DNA from 2 places in the Ureibacillus thermosphaericus genome. Region 1 is predicted to be linked to the other one. Evidence: riboswitches for the same ligand, from Rfam matches in the RefSeq annotation. Region 1 holds a riboswitch; the other holds the start of a gene.
The links. Region 1 has a riboswitch for glycine ahead of gcvT (glycine cleavage system aminomethyltransferase GcvT). Riboswitches for the same ligand answer to the same signal wherever they lie in the genome.

Region 1 (8,808 bases):
ATCATGTAATAGAGGTGAAATCATGAAAAATCAAAAAGGTTTTACGTTAATTGAGATGTTAATTGTGCTATTTATTATATCTATCTTAATATTAGTAACTGTTCCAAACGTAACGAAACATCGGAATACGATTGATGATAAAGGTTGTGAAGCATATATCCGCATGGTACAAGGGCAGGTAGAATCATACAAAATTGAATACAAAACCATCCCTACATTAGATCAGTTAGTAAACAAGGGATACTTAAGAGAGGGGATGGATAAATGTCCGAATGGCAAGGGATTTACCATTGAGACGGATGGAACTGTGACATTAATCAATCAATAAAGGAGCATAGAGCTATTGAAAGAACAGGGGTATACGCTATTAGAAATATTATTCGTTTTAATGATTGTCGTATTGGTTGGTATGTTAGGGACAACCTTTTCTTTTAAAATGACAGAAAAAATGGTTGTGGAACAGTTTTTCCACCAATTTACATTAGACATTCAAATGGCACAAATGTTGGCCTTGGAAAAGCAAAGGAGCTGTTTTGTTTCTTTTGTAAATCAAGATACTTATAGAATATACCATCAACTAGATGAAGTGATTTTAGAGAGAAAACTACCGGAAATCATTGAGTTTGATCAGTATAGTAATTTATTAACTCTTCGAATTGATCCAGATGGAAATGTAAAAAATTTTGGGAAATTCACTTTTTACACTCCTTTCGGACAAAAACATATTGTCATTAATATCAATAAAGGACGAATTCGTTATGTGGAATGAAAAGGGGACTTCCATGTTAGAATCGTTGCTAACGCTTATGATTATTATAGTAGCCATAAGTTTTATTCCGTTCATTTTTCAACTTCAGCATTCTCTATACAATCAATCGTTGGAATTACATGCATCCCAAGTGGCCTATGAAGCAGTTATTATTGCTAAAAATACCGGTATTTTCGAAGGGAAAAAATGGATCGACAACGTAGAATATGCTTGGTATTTTCAAACAGATGCGGTTTGTGTACGATTTAACAATTTAGATGGGGTACGATACAAATGCATCAATGGCGATGGCGAATTGTAAGAAGTGGAAATGGATTTACATTTATCGAGGCGCTGTTTCAATTGGTGATTTTTTCGTTACTCGCTCAAGTAATTTTTATTTTTTATCTATTAATTCAACAATGGCACAACACGATCGTGGCAGAAGAACAAATTAAATGGGAAATCTTTATTCATGATTTACAACAATATTTGCTTGATGCAGAGGATATTTATATAATGAATAATTCATTATATATCATAGACTCTTCCACAAAAACGATAAAAATAAACAAGATTACAGATGTGATTCGTTTGCAAATCAATGATCAAGGTTATGTGCCACTATTAATTGGTATTCGGCATGCCGAGTTTTCCCTTTCAAACAATATTGTAACGATAAAAGTAGAATTCTTGAATGGTATTGTAAAGGAGAGAGCGTTACTTGTACAATATCATAAATAACGAAAAAGGCATGATATTTCCCGTTGCCATTGTCTTTTTGTTTTTTCTTATCACTGTTGTAATTTTTTACAGTTCAACCTACTTAACTCAATTTTCTATTATAAATTCATTGGAAAACATAAACATTCGTGCTACGATAAATTTACTTGGAGAAACCGCAGAGTTTTAGTAGAAAGGTGTCTAATTATGCGAAAGATTTACTTAGTAGGGTTTATGGGGTGCGGAAAAAGTGCAGTCGGACGCCAATTAAGCTATGCCCTACGATTGCCCTTTTATGATATGGATAAAGAAATCGTCAGACAACAAGGCATGTCGATTCCAGAAATTTTTGAAAAGTTTGGAGAAGAATATTTTAGAAATTTAGAAACTGAATTTTTAAAAAACTTTCGTGACGAAGCTTGCATTATTGCGACTGGTGGCGGCGTTCCAATGAGACAAGAAAATCGACAAATAATGAGAAGAACAGGTTTAATCTTTTTTCTTGATGCATCATTTGAAGACATTTATAAAAGAATAAAAAATGACAAAAATCGACCAATTGCACAACGTTCGACTAAAAAAGAACTGGAACGACTATATTATTATAGGAGAAAATTTTATAAAAGAGCCGCTCACATCCGTGTCCTTACAAAAGATCGAACAATTCGCCAAGTGGTAAATTATATTGCTTTTCAAGTGAATCGACTAAAAGGCGAATGATAAGGTGTTGTTGTTTAAAAATGTTCGTTTTTTTAAGGAATTTTAAAAAATGATTGCCTTCTATTACGTTCAATGTTAGGATATAGGCAAAGATGTCTGTTTGTTGAAAAATTTCATATGGTGCGGATGATTGTGCGGGGAGAGAACGTTTTTACGTCGCCGAAGGAGCAAGTAGTAGAACTATGAATCTCTCAGGCAAAAAGACTCGTACGGGACGCAACTCTGGAGAGTGCTGAATAACAGCCACCCAAGGGGAAAGCCTATTTTATAATAGGTGTAACTTTCAGGTGCAAGGACAGAGAATTCCTTTAAAAAGGGGATTTTCTGTCCTTTTTGCCTAGTTTAAAGATATTGGTAGTAAATTGTTAATTAATGAGGGAGGTTTCACGATGGGAGAATTAAAGAGAACACCATTATTTGATGAATATGCGAAATATGGTGCAAAAACGATTGATTTTGGTGGATGGGAATTACCTGTTCAATTTTCATCAATAAAGGATGAACATGAAGCTGTAAGAAATCGTGCTGGACTTTTCGATGTATCCCATATGGGAGAAATTTTTGTAAAAGGGAAAGATGTTCTCGGCTATCTTCAAAAATTATTGTCCAATGACATTTCAAAAATTCCAGTTGGCGGCGCACAATATAATGTGATGTGCTATGAAAATGGTGGGGTTGTAGATGATTTAATCGTCTATAATCTTGGCGATGACCAATACTTGCTTGTTGTCAATGCGGCAAATATTGAAAAAGACTTTGAATGGATGAAAAAGCATGCAGAAGGCGATGTAACGATTATAAATCAATCAGATGAATATGCCTTAATTGCACTTCAAGGACCTCTATCAGAAAAAATCTTGCAAACATTAACAGATGTGAACTTATCTGAATTAAAACCATTCCAATTTAAAGCATCTGTTCAAGTTAGTGGTTATTCTGTATTGTTATCACGCAGCGGATATACAGGTGAAGACGGCTTCGAATTATACGGGGAGCCAAATTCAATTGTAGCATTGTGGAATAAACTATTAGAAGCAGGAAAAGAAGATGGATTGATACCATGCGGCCTTGGAGCACGTGATACGTTGCGTTTTGAAGCATGCTTACCGCTTTATGGACAAGAATTATCAGAAAATATTTCTCCATTAGAAGCAGGCATCGGCTTTGCAGTAAAACTTCAAAAAGATGCGGATTTCATCGGTAAAGAAGCTCTTAAAAACCAAAAAGAACAAGGGCTTTCAAGAAAACTGGTTGGTATTGAAATGATTGATAAAGGGATTCCTCGCCATGGCTATAAAGTATTTAAAGGCGACACTGAAATTGGAGAAGTTACAACTGGTACACAAATCCCTAGTACGAAACGTAATTTAGGACTTGCTTTATTAGATATTCAATATACTGAAATTGGTACAGAAGTGGAAGTAGAACTACGCAATAAAAAGGTAAAAGCACATGTTGTGCCGAAGCCATTTTATAAACGTGAAAAATAAAAATTAATGGAGGTCAAACAATGAAGCATCGTTATCTTCCAATAACGGAACAAGACAAACAAGAAATGCTCTCTACCATTGGAGTAGAAAGCATTGATGAATTATTTGCGGATATTCCTGAAGAGGTGCGTTTTAAAGGGCTTTATAATATTAAAGAAGCAGCATCTGAATCTGCGCTATTAAAAGAACTAAAAGCTTTAGCAGATAAAAATATCAACACTGAAACAGCTGTTTCATTCTTAGGTGCAGGTGTATACAATCACTACAAACCTGTTATTGTGGACCATGTTATTTCTCGGTCTGAATTCTATACTGCTTATACACCATATCAACCGGAAATTTCACAAGGTGAACTACAAGCTATTTTTGAATTCCAAACAATGATTGCCGAATTAACAGGTATGGATTTAGCAAACTCTTCCATGTATGATGGCGGAACATCGCTTGCAGAAGCAGGGATGCTTGCTGCTGGCTCAACAAGACGTAAAAAATTGTTAGTATCTGAAGCAATCCATCCTGAATATCGTACTGTTGTAGAAACTTATGCATATGGCCAATCAATCGAAGTAGTAAATGTGCCAATGAAAGATGGAGTAACAGATATTGAAGCATTAAAAGGTATGATTGATCAAGATACTGCGGCTGTTATGGTTCAGTATCCTAACTTCTTTGGTCAAATTGAAGACTTGAAAACAATGGGTGAGCTAGTACATGAAGCGAAAGGATTATTCATTGTTTCTGCAAACCCATTAGCATTAGGTGTGTTAACGCCTCCTGGAAAACTTGGAGCTGACATTACTGTAGGGGATGCACAACCATTTGGTATTCCTGAAAGTTTTGGAGGACCACACTGCGGTTATTTTGCTACGACTTCAAAATTAATGCGTAAAGTGCCTGGCCGTTTAGTAGGACAAACAGTAGACCAAGACGGACGTCGCGGTTTCGTATTAACATTACAAGCTCGCGAACAACATATTCGCCGTGAAAAAGCAACTTCTAACATTTGTTCGAACCAAGCATTGCTTGCTCTTGCTGCATCCGTTACTATGACAGCTTTAGGTAAACGCGGTATTCAAGAAATGGCAAAGCAAAACATCGTGAAAACTCGTTATGCAAAAACAGCGTTTGAGCAAGCTGGATTTACAGTTCCATTCCAAGGTGCTCACTTCAACGAAATCGTTGTAAAAGTAAACAAACCAGTGAGTGAATTAAACAAAAGATTATTAGAAAAAGGCATTATCGGTGGTTATGATTTAGGCCGCGATTATCCTGAACTTGAAAACCATGTACTTATTGCCGTTACAGAATTGCGTACGAAAGAAGAGATTGATCAATTAGTGCAAGAAATGGGGGCTTACAATGCATAACGAAAATCAACCGCTCATTTTTGAATTATCGAAGGAAGGGCGCATCGGCTACAGCTTGCCAGAATTAGATGTGCCAGAGGTAGAATTATCAGAATTAATTCCACAAGAATATTTGCGTGAAGAACCTGCTGAATTACCGGAAGTTTCAGAATTGGATATTATGCGCCACTATACAGCATTATCTCGCCGCAATCATGGCGTAGATTCTGGATTCTATCCACTAGGTTCTTGTACGATGAAATACAATCCAAAAATTAATGAAGAAGTCGCCCGCTTCTCTGGATTCGCAAATATTCACCCGTTACAAGACGAGTCAACAGTTCAAGGTGCAATGGAATTAATGTACGAACTTCAAACAGCTTTAAAAGAAATTACAGGTATGGATGAAGTTACATTACAACCTGCTGCGGGTGCGCATGGAGAATGGACAGCATTAATGATGATTCGTGCTTTCCATGAAGCAAATGGGGAAGGTCATCGTAATAAAGTAATCGTTCCAGACTCTGCACACGGAACAAACCCAGCTAGTGCTACTGTTGCTGGATTTGAAACAATTACAGTAAAATCGGATGAAAATGGTTTAGTTGACTTGGAAGATTTACGTCGAGTAGTTGGGGAAGATACAGCGGCACTTATGCTGACAAATCCAAATACACTCGGTCTATTTGAAGAACATATCATTGAAATTGCCGAAATCGTCCACAGTGTGGGCGGCAAAGTGTATTATGATGGAGCCAACCTAAATGCGATCATGTCGAAAGTTCGTCCGGGAGATATGGGATTTGACTGTGTACACTTGAATTTACACAAAACATTCACAGGTCCACACGGCGGTGGAGGTCCTGGTTCTGGTCCTGTAGGGGTAAAAGCAGATTTAATTCCATTCTTGCCGAAACCAGTATTAGTGAAAAAAGAAGATGGCACGTTCCATTTTGATTATGATCGTCCACAATCCATTGGCCGTGTAAAACCATTCTACGGAAACTTCGGCATCAATGTGCGTGCTTATACGTATATTCGTTCAATGGGTCCTGAAGGATTAAAATTAGTAACAGAATATGCAGTATTAAATGCGAACTACATGATGCGCAAACTACAACCTTACTTTGACCTTCCTTATGATCGTCATTGTAAACACGAATTTGTTTTATCCGGTCGACGTCAAAAGAAACTGGGTGTTCGTACGTTGGATATTGCGAAACGACTACTTGATTTCGGTTATCATCCACCAACAATTTACTTCCCATTAAATGTGGAAGAGGGAATGATGATTGAGCCTACAGAAACAGAATCGAAAGAAACATTAGATGCGTTCTGTGATGCACTGATCCAAATCGCAAAAGAAGCGGAAGAGAATCCGTCTATTGTACAAGAAGCACCACATACAACTGTTGTGAGTCGATTAGATGAAACTCAAGCTGCTAGAAATCCAATTTTGCGTTATCAAAAACAATAGCGTTCAAAATAAAAATATCCATGAGTGCATCTCATGGATATTTTTTACTACTTTTAAAACTAGCTATTTTAAAGATGATATATGACATGAGTAAAATATCATAAATGTTGTTGGCGAATCATGTCATTTCTTTAAATATAGGAATTTCAACAGGCAAACTAATTTTTTGTTTTAATTTTACCAGTCCAAGTTTTGAAACCGCCTTGAAGTTGATACAATTGATTGTAACCTTTTTTCTTTAAGAAAAGAGCTGCCCTAGAACTTCTTGTCATATTTTGACAATATAAATATACAGGAAGATCTGGACGAATTTCTTTGTAACGTTGACGCAATTGAGTAAAAGGGATATTACGTGCTCCTAAAATGTGACCAGAATCAAATTCTTTTGTTTCTCGAACATCGATTAATTGAGCTTTTCGATATCCTTTAATAAATTCTTCTTGCGTCAAATTAGTAACAGATTTTTTCAAACGGAATGAACTTACTAAAACATAGATAATGATAAGTCCTAGGATTGTTGCAATCGTATATAATACTGTCGCCACTTCTAAAATTCTCCTTTCTATTTACATAGAACATTATAAATAAGAAATTGGCATTCGTCCATTCAGTTTGATACAATAAAAAAAGTTGTGAGGAGGAAAACAAGTTGAAAACGAAATGGTATTTCATTAATTCAGGACCATGCAGTCCTTCTTATAATATGGCATTAGACGAGGCATTACTCGATTTTCATAGTAGAGGCGAAATTCCACCAGTAATTCGATTTTACGAGTGGAATCCGCCAACCCTTTCTATTGGATATTTCCAAAGAGCACATCGAGACATTGATTTTGATGCTTTAAAAACGCAAAATATTGGCTTTGTTCGGAGACCTACTGGTGGAAGAGCAGTTCTTCATGACAGCGAATTGACATATAGCATCATCGTTACAGAACAATACCCAAATATGCCTGAAACGGTTACAGAAGCTTATCGTTTTTTAAGCGAAGGCTTGTTAAAAGGGTTCCACAATTTAGGGTTAGATGCATATTTCAGCATCCCTGATACGGAGGAAAAACAAGAAGCATTGAAAAAACCAAAAAGTGCAGTTTGTTTTGATGCTCCAAGCTGGTATGAACTCGTTGTAGAAGGAAAGAAAGTTGCTGGAAGTGCGCAAACTAGACAAAAGGGTGTCGTTTTACAGCACGGTGCGATTTTATTGGATCTCGATGAGGACAAGCTGTTGTCTCTGTTCAAATTCCCTTCCGAAGAGGCAAAAGAGCGGATGCGAAAACAATTGCCGGAAAGAGCAGTTGCAATTAACCGTTTATCAACACGACGCATCACTATTGAGGAATGCATTCATGCATTCAAAAAAGGATTTGAAGAAGCTTTACAAATTGAACTTGTTCCATATGAATTAACAGAAGAACAAAAGGAATATGTGAAAAAATTAGAAGAAGAAAAATATGCAAATGATGAATGGAATTTCAGAAAGTAATTAAAAATTATCGTTCAAAAATCGTGACTAAAATTTAATAATCAGCTCCAAACTTAGAAATTTCTAAGATTCATAGAAATTATTATTTGTCAACCCCTTGAATCGATTCTAGTTATGAGGTAATCTTTTCTAAGTAGAACGAAACAATATATTGTATGTTCATTTTACTAGACATACAATATATTGTGTTTTATTGTTTATATATAGGAAATGATAGATAAATTATATATGTGCTAAGGGAGGCTGGCAGATGGTAATGGTAGATTCTTATACGACCATCCTCATTGATCAACTAAACAAAGATATTGAACAATTTCCACAAGTTCATTCAATTACTCCAGATATGCATATAACGCATAAAGGTGTATCGAGATTAGTCATGATTGACCGATACTCATTCAAGGATACGGAAAAGAAAACATTAAAACCTGGAGATTTTGTTGTATTAACAATTAAAGAAGATCCAAAGTTTCCAGCTCGAGGATTAGGTTATATCCAATCAATTGATTGGAATGCTAATAAAGCAGAAGTATTAATTGAAGAAGAATACAGAAATGTACTCGATGATCCAAAAGAACAAGAAACAGGCATCATCGTTCGTTCTCTAGATGTTATTGAAAAGCCTCTAGAAATTTTTTATGAACAAATTGCGAAACGAAATGCAACAGGCTTATCGGCTGTTGAACAAACAGAAGAAAAACGCAATGAATGGTTCCAAAAATTTTACGAGCAATTAGCTTCTTTAAAGTTCGTGCCGGCTGGACGAGTTCTATACGGTGCAGGTTCAGGAACGCAAGTCACATACTTCAACTGCTATGTAA
Region 2 (8,808 bases), 1.2 Mb from region 1:
AACATTCTTCATGAAAAATTATCCGGAAGTAGAATTGGTGAAGTATGATCAAATTAATGAAGCATTTGAAGCGCTAAAAGATGGACGCGGTGATGCTTTAGCTCAAGATAACGCTTTACTATTTAGTTGGGCAAATAATAATCCAGGATTTACAGTAGCATTACCTACTTTAGGTGAATTGGATTATATCGCTCCAGCTGTTAAAAAAGGAAATACAGAATTATTAGAATGGTTAAATGAAGAAATTGAAAGTTTATATGAAGAAAAATTCTTTACAAAAGCATATGAAGAAACATTAAAACCTGCTTTCGGTGAAACAATCAAGGCTGATGCTGTAGTAGTTGAAAGTAAAGTTGAATAATGTTAAAAAATGCTTGCTGGAGTGTTTTATCCAGCAAGTTTTTAGTTCTATCAATAGTTTTCTAATTGTCAAATTTTATGAAAAAATCAAGATAGTTGATAAACCTAGTGCAAGTTTTATATGATAGCAATAAATAAAATCTAAGGAAAAAGAATTTACTAGCAAAGGGGTTCCTTTCCTTTCCTTCGAAAAAAAATAGGGTGGTGGATTCATTGAAATTAGATGAATGGTTAAACAATGGTGTACCAAACATCGCCAATTCATTGCTCGATGTTCATAAACAACACTTTCCAATTGAACAATCTATCGGCTTTGAAGGGCAAGAAAAGATTATTAAAATTTTGAAGAACTTCCGTAAAGTGTTATACCCTTGTTTTTGCGACACCTTTAAAGACGAATTGCGCATTGAGACAAACATTGGGAATCTATTAAGATCAACTGCACTAGATTTAAAAGATATCATTTCGAAAGTGCTCAAAAATAATGGAGAAAGCCAACCGGAAGTAAGAGCAGAAGAAATCGTTGTGGATTTACTCAACAAATTACCTGAAATTCGTGAAATTCTACAAACGGATATTCAAGCGGCTTACAATGGAGACCCTGCAGCTTTATCATTAGAAGAAATTTTATTCAGCTATCCATCCATTACAGCCATTACGATACATAGGATAGCTCACGAATTATACCAAGCAGGCGTTCCAATTATCCCAAGAATTATGTCAGAGCATGCTCATAGTTTAACAGGTATTGATATTCATCCAGGAGCAAAAATTGGCGAGTACTTCTTCATTGACCACGGAACAGGTGTGGTGATTGGAGAAACAAGCACAATTGGTAAAAATGTTAAAATCTATCAAGGTGTAACGATTGGGGCAAAAAGCTTCCCGTTAGATGAAAATGGAAACCCGATTAAAGGAATTAAACGTCACCCAGACATTGGGGATAATGTAGTGATTTACGCGGGAGCAACAATTCTAGGTGGAGATACGAAAATCGGACATGATTCCGTCATTGGCGGTAACATTTGGTTAACTCAATCCGTTCCACCATATTCAAGAATTTACAACTCCCAACCGCTTCCAAATATTAAGCAGAAAAAAGAATAGGATTGTCTATCCCTTAAGCAAACATGATTGCTTAAGGGTTTTTTATATCTTCATGTAGTCTTATGGTCTCAATATTCCAAAAACAAAAACGTGGAAAAAATTGATATTTTATTTGGATACGGGTACAATATTAGAACGAATGTTCTTATCTATCTTTTCAAAAGAATGGGGGCAATTTTTTATGTATGTAACAATTAAAGATTTTATAAGAGAATGGAATTGGGAGGCGAACTTAACGCAAAAGGTTTTGGAAGGGCTAACCGATGAGTCTCTAAAACAAAAAGTTTATCCGGAAGGGCGTACGCTCGGAAGAATTGTTTGGCATTTTACAACTAATATTCCGGAATATTTAGTGCATTTTGGTTTGAGAATGGAATTAGTCGAAAATGCAGATAAAGTTCCTGATTCGGCGAAGGAAATTGCGGATACTTTTAAAGAAGTGAGCGCTCGTGCAGCGAAAGTCATTCAAGAACAATGGACAGATGAATCACTGAAAGAAGTGCAAATTGCTTTTGGAAGAGAAGAAACAAATGCCCAAATATTAATGGGGCTTATTAAACACATTATTCATCATCGTGGACAAGCAACAGTACTAATGAGACAAGCAGGGCTAAAACCGTTTGGCGTTTATGGGCCGCCGAAAGAAGATTGGATTAATCTAGGAGTAGAGGAACCACCACTATAATTTCATAGGAGGATTTTAAGATGGTATTGAAAAAAATTTCACCAGAAGAATTGTTCCAAAGAATGCAGCAAGGTGAGCAACTCACGATTTTAGATGTTCGAGATCAAGAGAAATATAATACCTTCCATATTGAAGGGGAAAACATCCAATCACTTAATATCCATAAAACAGAGATTTTCGAGTTAGAAAATAATCAAGATAAAAACATATCAGCTTTACCTGAGAAAGGCGAAATCATTGTCACTTGCACAACAGGCAATTCTGCAACAAAATGTGCAAACATTCTATCCAAACATGATTATGATGTAGTTGTATTAGATGGGGGACTCACAGCTTGGAAGGATTATATAAAGAAGTAAGTCGTAAGACGTTTTAATGTTGTATAGTAGCTGTGGGTATTGGATTGGCTTTCTGAAAAGTTTGCTTTTTTGGTGGATTTACATTGAGGATAGAAGTTAATGTATCTGAATGGAGGACATACTATCCTGTCTTGGAAGCACTTTGGCAGGATAGTTTATTGTTTTGGCGCGCCCATTTCATCTTTAGTATTACAAGATATCCGCTAAGGTGAAATTGGCAATCAACCAAAAACGGATATCGGATCATGTGATAATAGCCAAAGTCATGACAATAATAGTCAATCATCAAGGGATAATGGCCAAATTTGTGAACATAATAGTCAATCGAAAAAAATCTACACTTGAAAAGAGAGATAATAGTCAGAATCGAGCTGATAATAGTCAAGCTCCGGAAGATAATAGTCAAACTTGCGAATCTAATGGCCAATCGACAAAAAATGGCTTTCGGGGCATGTGATAATAGCCAAAGCCATGTCAATAATAGTCAATCATCAAGGGATAATAGCCAAATTTGTGAACATAATAGTCAATCGAAAAAAATCTACACTTGAAAAGAGAGATAATAGTCAGAATCGAGCTGATAATAGTCAAGCTCCGGAAGATAATAGTCAAACTTGCGAATATAATGGCCAATCAACAAAAAATGGCTTTCGGGTCATGTGATAATAGCCAAAGTCATGACAATAATAGTCAATCATCAAGGGATAATAGCCAAACCTGTAAACATAATAGTCAATCGATTAATTTCATAATAGCCAAGTAAAAGAGCGAATGAGAAAGCTGCTCTCTTCATCACTTTCTACATTCGCTCTATCACTTATATCAATTAATTCCCCAACGCTTGTAGTGGAGCTGGAATGCGTCCACCTCGGCGAATGATTTTTTCAGAGCTAAATGGATTTACGCCCATCACAGGTGCTCGTCCAAGCAGGCCGCCAAATTCCACCATTTCGCCTTCTTTTGCGCCAGGCACAGGGATGACGCGAACGGCTGTTGTCTTTTTATTAATCATACCAATAGCCGCTTCATCTGCAATCATTGCAGAAATGGTACTAGCAGGTGCGTCTCCCGTAATGGCAATCATATCAAGCCCTACTGAACATACGCATGTCATCGCTTCCAACTTTGATAAGCTTAGAGCACCTTCTTCAATACCACGAATCATGCCGTTATCTTCACTAACTGGGATGAAGGCACCGCTTAATCCACCCACATAGGAAGAAGCCATCGCTCCGCCTTTTTTCACTGCATCGTTCATTAATGCAAGGGCGGCGATTGTGCCGTGTGTACCAACACGTTCCAAACCAATTTCTTCTAAGATTTCAGCAACACTGTCGTTCATTGCATTTGTTGGTGCCAGTGACAAATCCATAATGCCGAATGGGACCCCTAAGCGTTTTGCTACTTCTCGGCCAATTAATTCACCAGCGCGGGTAATTTTAAATGCGGTTTTCTTAATAATATCTGCCACTTCACCTAAGTCCGCATCTGGATAACGCTTTAGTGCATTCAACACAACTCCTGGTCCGGAAACTCCGACATTCAACACAACTTCTCCTTCACCGGATCCGAGGAAAGCTCCTGCCATAAACGGATTATCTTCTACAGGGTTGCAGAACACAACAAGCTTTGCACAGCCGAGACCCGATTTATCTTTTGTAAGCTCTGCTGTTTCTTTAATGATTTCACCTAATTGACGAACTGCATCCATATTGATGCCGGCTTTTGTTGTTCCAACAGAAACGGATGCACAAACTCGCTCCGTGACTGCTAGAGCTTCTGGTAGGGCATCAAATAATACTTGGTCTCCCTTCGCAATTCCTTTATGCACGAGGGCCGAAAATCCACCGATAAAGTCAATACCGAGGGTTACAGCAGCACGGTCTAATGTTTTGGCAAGTTCCACTGCTTGATCTTTTGTTGCATTGCCTAGAAGATCTGCAATTGGGGTCACGGCAATACGTTTATTAATAATAGGGATGCCGTATTCTTTCTCCACTTTTTCAGCTGTTGTCTTTAAATCTTTTGCGTAGTGAGTGATTTTATCATAAATTTTTTGATTCATTTTATCGAAATCGGAATTTGCACAGTCTCTGAGATTAATCCCCATCGTAACTGTACGGATATCCAAGTTTTCAGTTCGAACCATTCGGATGGTTTCCATCATTTCTTGAATTTCAAAATTCATATTTGCACGTCCTTTCACACACGATGCATTGCTTGGAAAATTTCTTCAAGTTGTACAGTAATGACAACGCCAATTGATTGACCAAGTTCATTAAGTTCTTGTTGTAGAGTTTCAAGATTAGGTAAATCGGTCACATCAATCACCATCATCATTGTGAAGAAATCTTGTAAAATCGTTTGGCTGATATCCAAAATGTTGATGTTTCGATCTGCAATCACAGTCGTTACTTTTGCGATAATGCCAACTTGATCTTTTCCAATGACACTTACAATTGCTTTTCTACGTTCACTCATTTGTTTCACCTCAATTGATGTAATAAAAAAAGAGATTGGCTTCCCAATCTCAAACACAAAAGAATAATAAGGTTTATCATTCTTCTGTCCTTTTGCCTGAGATTGTGAATCCTTCGGCGCCACAAAACGTGGTCTCTCCAGAAGCTGCTCCTGCGTGTAGTTTTACCCACAGCATTCATCGCTACACCTATTCAGTTCCAATACTAAAAGATACTAACACCTTTGGAACAATTGGTCAACAAAAAATATATTGAAATTTTTCATAAAAAGGAAAATTCAATCTATGATTCAAAATGTAGATTAAATGTTTTTTTCGTAAAGAAGAGGGAATATATGAAATAAAACATGAGATTCATAAATGGAAGGATTGACAAAAAAATAAGTGCATGATATATTTATCTCGAATTCAAAATAAATTAATTCGAAATAAATATTCATATATATCTTGAATTCAAAATAGGATAATATGGGAGGTATGAAAATGGCGAAGTGGGTTGTTGATAAATCACACTCAGAAATTAGTTTTGAAGTAAAGCATATGATGGTGTCAAAGGTGAGAGGGCATTTTGATTCTTATACGGCTGAAATTGAAGCGGAAGATTTAACGGATCTGACAACTGCTACAATTGCATTTACCTTTGATGTTGCGAGCATTAATACAAAATCAGAAGATCGCGATAATCATTTAAAATCCGCAGACTTTTTTGATGCGGAAAAATATCCAACAATTACGTTCCAATCCAAAGTGATTACGAAAACAGATGATAACGAATTTGAAGTGACAGGGGATTTAACAATTAAAGATGTAACAAAACCAGTCACATTCGAAGTGGAGTACAATGGTAAAGGGAAAAACCCTTGGGGCGTGGAAGTTTACGGATTCGAAGCGGAAGCAAAAATCAACCGTGAAGAATTCGGGCTTACATGGAACGCTGCCCTTGAAACAGGTGGCGTATTGGTAGGAAAAGACATTAAAATAAAAGCAGAATTAGAAGTGAACCCTGCAAGCTAATTAGTGGGGGAAGAAGAGGGTGTCTAGAAAGCGAAAACTTTCCAGACACCCTTACTTTTTGATAATAATTTTTCTTTTACCGAACATTACTCCGGCGGGAAACATATCTTCGTCGCAAAGGTGTTGACTCAAATAGAGAACTTTTATTAATTATGAAGGAAAGAAAAAGCTTATTGTTTTAAAATGATGCTCAAGCGAAAAAAAGCTTGTTGCACTCATGGCAACAAGCTTTTTGATTCTATTTTTTATTCAATACACTATGCGTCCTTCCATACACAAAATACACTAATAAACCAATAATCATCCAGATAAGACAAGTAAACATGGTGAATGTAGATAATTGGACGATCATGAAAATACAAAGGAGGAAGGAAAGAATTGGCACAATTGGGAACAATGGTACTTTAAATCCTTCTTTTAATCCATCAATTTTCATTTTTCTAATAAAGATAACGCCGATCGATACAGCAGCAAAAGCAATCAATGTACCGATATTCACAAGTTCTGCCAACTTATCAATCGGAATAAAACCAGCGAATAAAGATACAAATATTGCATAAATCCATGTATTTTTTAACGGGATTTTACGGCGAGGGTGAATTTCTGATAACACTTTTGGAAGCATTCCGTCACGAGCAAAGGAGTACACTAAGCGAGTACCTCCGTAAAGCATAACGAAAATCACCGTCATCATACTAATGACTGCTCCGAGCGAAATAACACCAAATACCCAATCAAGATTTTTCATTTCCATCGCATAAGCAACAGGATTTCCTACATTCAATTCTGTATATGGAACCATCCCTGTTAACACAAGGGAAACGGCTACATATAAAATTGTACAAATCACGAGCGTTCCGATAATTCCAATTGGCATGTTTCGCTGTGGATTTTTTACCTCTTCAGCAGCGGAAGATACCGCATCAAAACCTAAATAAGCAAAGATTACTAGTGCCGCTCCTGATAAAATCCCACCAAAACCAAATGGCATAAATGGTTGCCAGTTATCAGGCTTCACATAAAACATTCCAACAAGAATAAAGAGTAAAATAATCCCTAGTTTAATGAAAACCATGATTTTATTTAATCGGTTAGACTCTTTCATTCCTAATGATAGGAAGGAAGCTAAAAGTAAAATAATTATAATGGCTGGTAAATTGATATATGTTCCGTTTGCTGGACTGAATGGACCTGATAATGCTTGCGGTACGTGAATGCCAAATCCTTCAACAAGAGATTGAAAGTAAGCAGACCAACCAGTTGCCACTGCTGCAACAGCTAAACCATACTCAAGCAAAAGACTCCATCCGATTATCCAAGCGATTAGCTCGCCAAAGATCACATAGGAATATGTATAGGCACTACCAGCTACTGGAATCGATGAAGACAATTCCGAATAACATAAGGCTGAAAAAGCGCATACAATTGTTGCCAAAATAAATGAGAAAACGATGGCAGGACCTGCATGAACAGCAGCTACAGTACCTGGTAAAATGAAAATCCCTGTTCCGACAACTGCTCCAACACCAAGAGCGATTAAATCAAATGAATTCATTGTTTTATTAAACTGTGATGTGCCTTTTTGATTCAATAATTCGCTTAAAGATAATTTTCGAAATAATTGATTTTTCATAGCTCATTCCATCCTATTTTGATATAATAATTTATTTATTGGTGATTTTTATTACTTAAAAATAAAATCGAATAAAGTATAGCACTTTTTCGCGTTGAAGTGTTGAAGAATCAAAAAGTTATAATTTTTAATTAATTAACAAATTTCTGATTATTATATCAATTTTTATTATTGTAATATAACAATATAAATTATTCCCATCCTTATTAAGTTGTCCTACATTTTAAAAACATATTCAAAGCATGTGAAGCATATCTAGTAAGGCTCTCTCATACAATGGGGAAAGTGTAATGAACTTGATAGAACATTATTAGAAAAGGGAGAATCAAAATATGAACATATTTATATGGATGGGGATATTTTTATTGCTATTTGGCGTTTATTTTTCAAAATGGACAGCCTTCGCACTAATTATTTCCATTGTCGGATGCACGGTCATTTTTGGGGGATTTATCTTAAAAGAACGGCAAAAAATAATGAAAAAAGCCATTAAAACAATGGCTCCTAGTTTAATCGATAAATAATAAAACGTTCTTGCCAATTTTTTTCGTGCAATGTAGGAATGGGAATTTCCATTACTTTTTCAAAAGGAGTGTAATGATTTATATAATCGATGTAGTCATTTGATGGATAGTATAAAATTACGTCCACAGGTCGCTTTTTCTCTTCGATTGAGAGCATGATATGATGTAGCACTTTCATAAATATCTGCAAGGAAAAAGGGTTGAAAAAATAAAATTTATTTTCTGTCGGTTGAATTGGGTAATCTTGAGCGAAACAGCGGAGAAACTGGATTTTATCTTCCTTTTTTTTAAACTTCTTGCAATATCGTTCTCGGTTTTTCATTGCTTCTTTTATGAATTGCTCGTTCATGTCGATACCCAAGACAGACGCATTTGTTTTGTAGTGGAGGAAAATGCTTAATCTCCCTAATCCACAGCCAAAATCGACAATGGAGTCGTTCTCGTTGATTTGATAATTTTTTAGCAATTCTTCTAAGGCAGAATAAGGAGTGGGTTCATAGCGATTATAATGAATGGATTGATAGATACCGTTATTCGATCCACAAGTTTCAATATGGAGGAAGCGATCATATTCTGTTTCGTTCATCATTATTCTCCCATCTTTATAAGGTGTTTTTTAGTATATCGAAGAGGTGAAAAGGTGTACA

Region 2: linked by a shared signal. The riboswitch ahead of UtA1_RS04945 (ACT domain-containing protein) and the one ahead of gcvT (glycine cleavage system aminomethyltransferase GcvT) in region 1 are both predicted to bind glycine.

Annotation. Positions count from the first base shown of each region.
Region 1 covers NZ_AP018335.1:2,176,877-2,185,684, forward strand. Annotated here, with positions in the region: gene comGB (competence type IV pilus assembly protein ComGB) at 1-9, shown strand, start outside; gene comGC (competence type IV pilus major pilin ComGC) at 23-328, shown strand; gene comGD (competence type IV pilus minor pilin ComGD) at 344-769, shown strand; gene UtA1_RS10470 (hypothetical protein) at 759-1,070, shown strand; gene comGF (competence type IV pilus minor pilin ComGF) at 1,043-1,492, shown strand; gene UtA1_RS10480 (shikimate kinase) at 1,679-2,191, shown strand; glycine riboswitch at 2,318-2,408, shown strand; glycine riboswitch at 2,412-2,492, shown strand; gene gcvT (glycine cleavage system aminomethyltransferase GcvT) at 2,581-3,681, shown strand; gene gcvPA (aminomethyl-transferring glycine dehydrogenase subunit GcvPA) at 3,702-5,048, shown strand; gene gcvPB (aminomethyl-transferring glycine dehydrogenase subunit GcvPB) at 5,041-6,504, shown strand; gene UtA1_RS10500 (rhodanese-like domain-containing protein) at 6,663-7,049, opposite strand; gene UtA1_RS10505 (lipoate--protein ligase family protein) at 7,154-7,987, shown strand; gene UtA1_RS10510 (vitamin B12-dependent ribonucleotide reductase) at 8,238-8,808, shown strand, end outside.
Region 2 covers NZ_AP018335.1:1,008,806-1,017,613, forward strand. Annotated here, with positions in the region: gene UtA1_RS04920 (cysteine ABC transporter substrate-binding protein) at 1-361, shown strand, start outside; gene epsC (serine O-acetyltransferase EpsC) at 574-1,467, shown strand; gene UtA1_RS04930 (DinB family protein) at 1,649-2,152, shown strand; gene UtA1_RS04935 (rhodanese-like domain-containing protein) at 2,173-2,511, shown strand; gene UtA1_RS04940 (PFL family protein) at 3,338-4,699, opposite strand; gene UtA1_RS04945 (ACT domain-containing protein) at 4,714-4,992, opposite strand; glycine riboswitch at 5,067-5,143, opposite strand; gene UtA1_RS04950 (YceI family protein) at 5,474-6,004, shown strand; gene UtA1_RS04955 (amino acid permease) at 6,243-7,637, opposite strand; gene UtA1_RS04960 (hypothetical protein) at 7,970-8,161, shown strand; gene UtA1_RS04965 (class I SAM-dependent methyltransferase) at 8,142-8,747, opposite strand.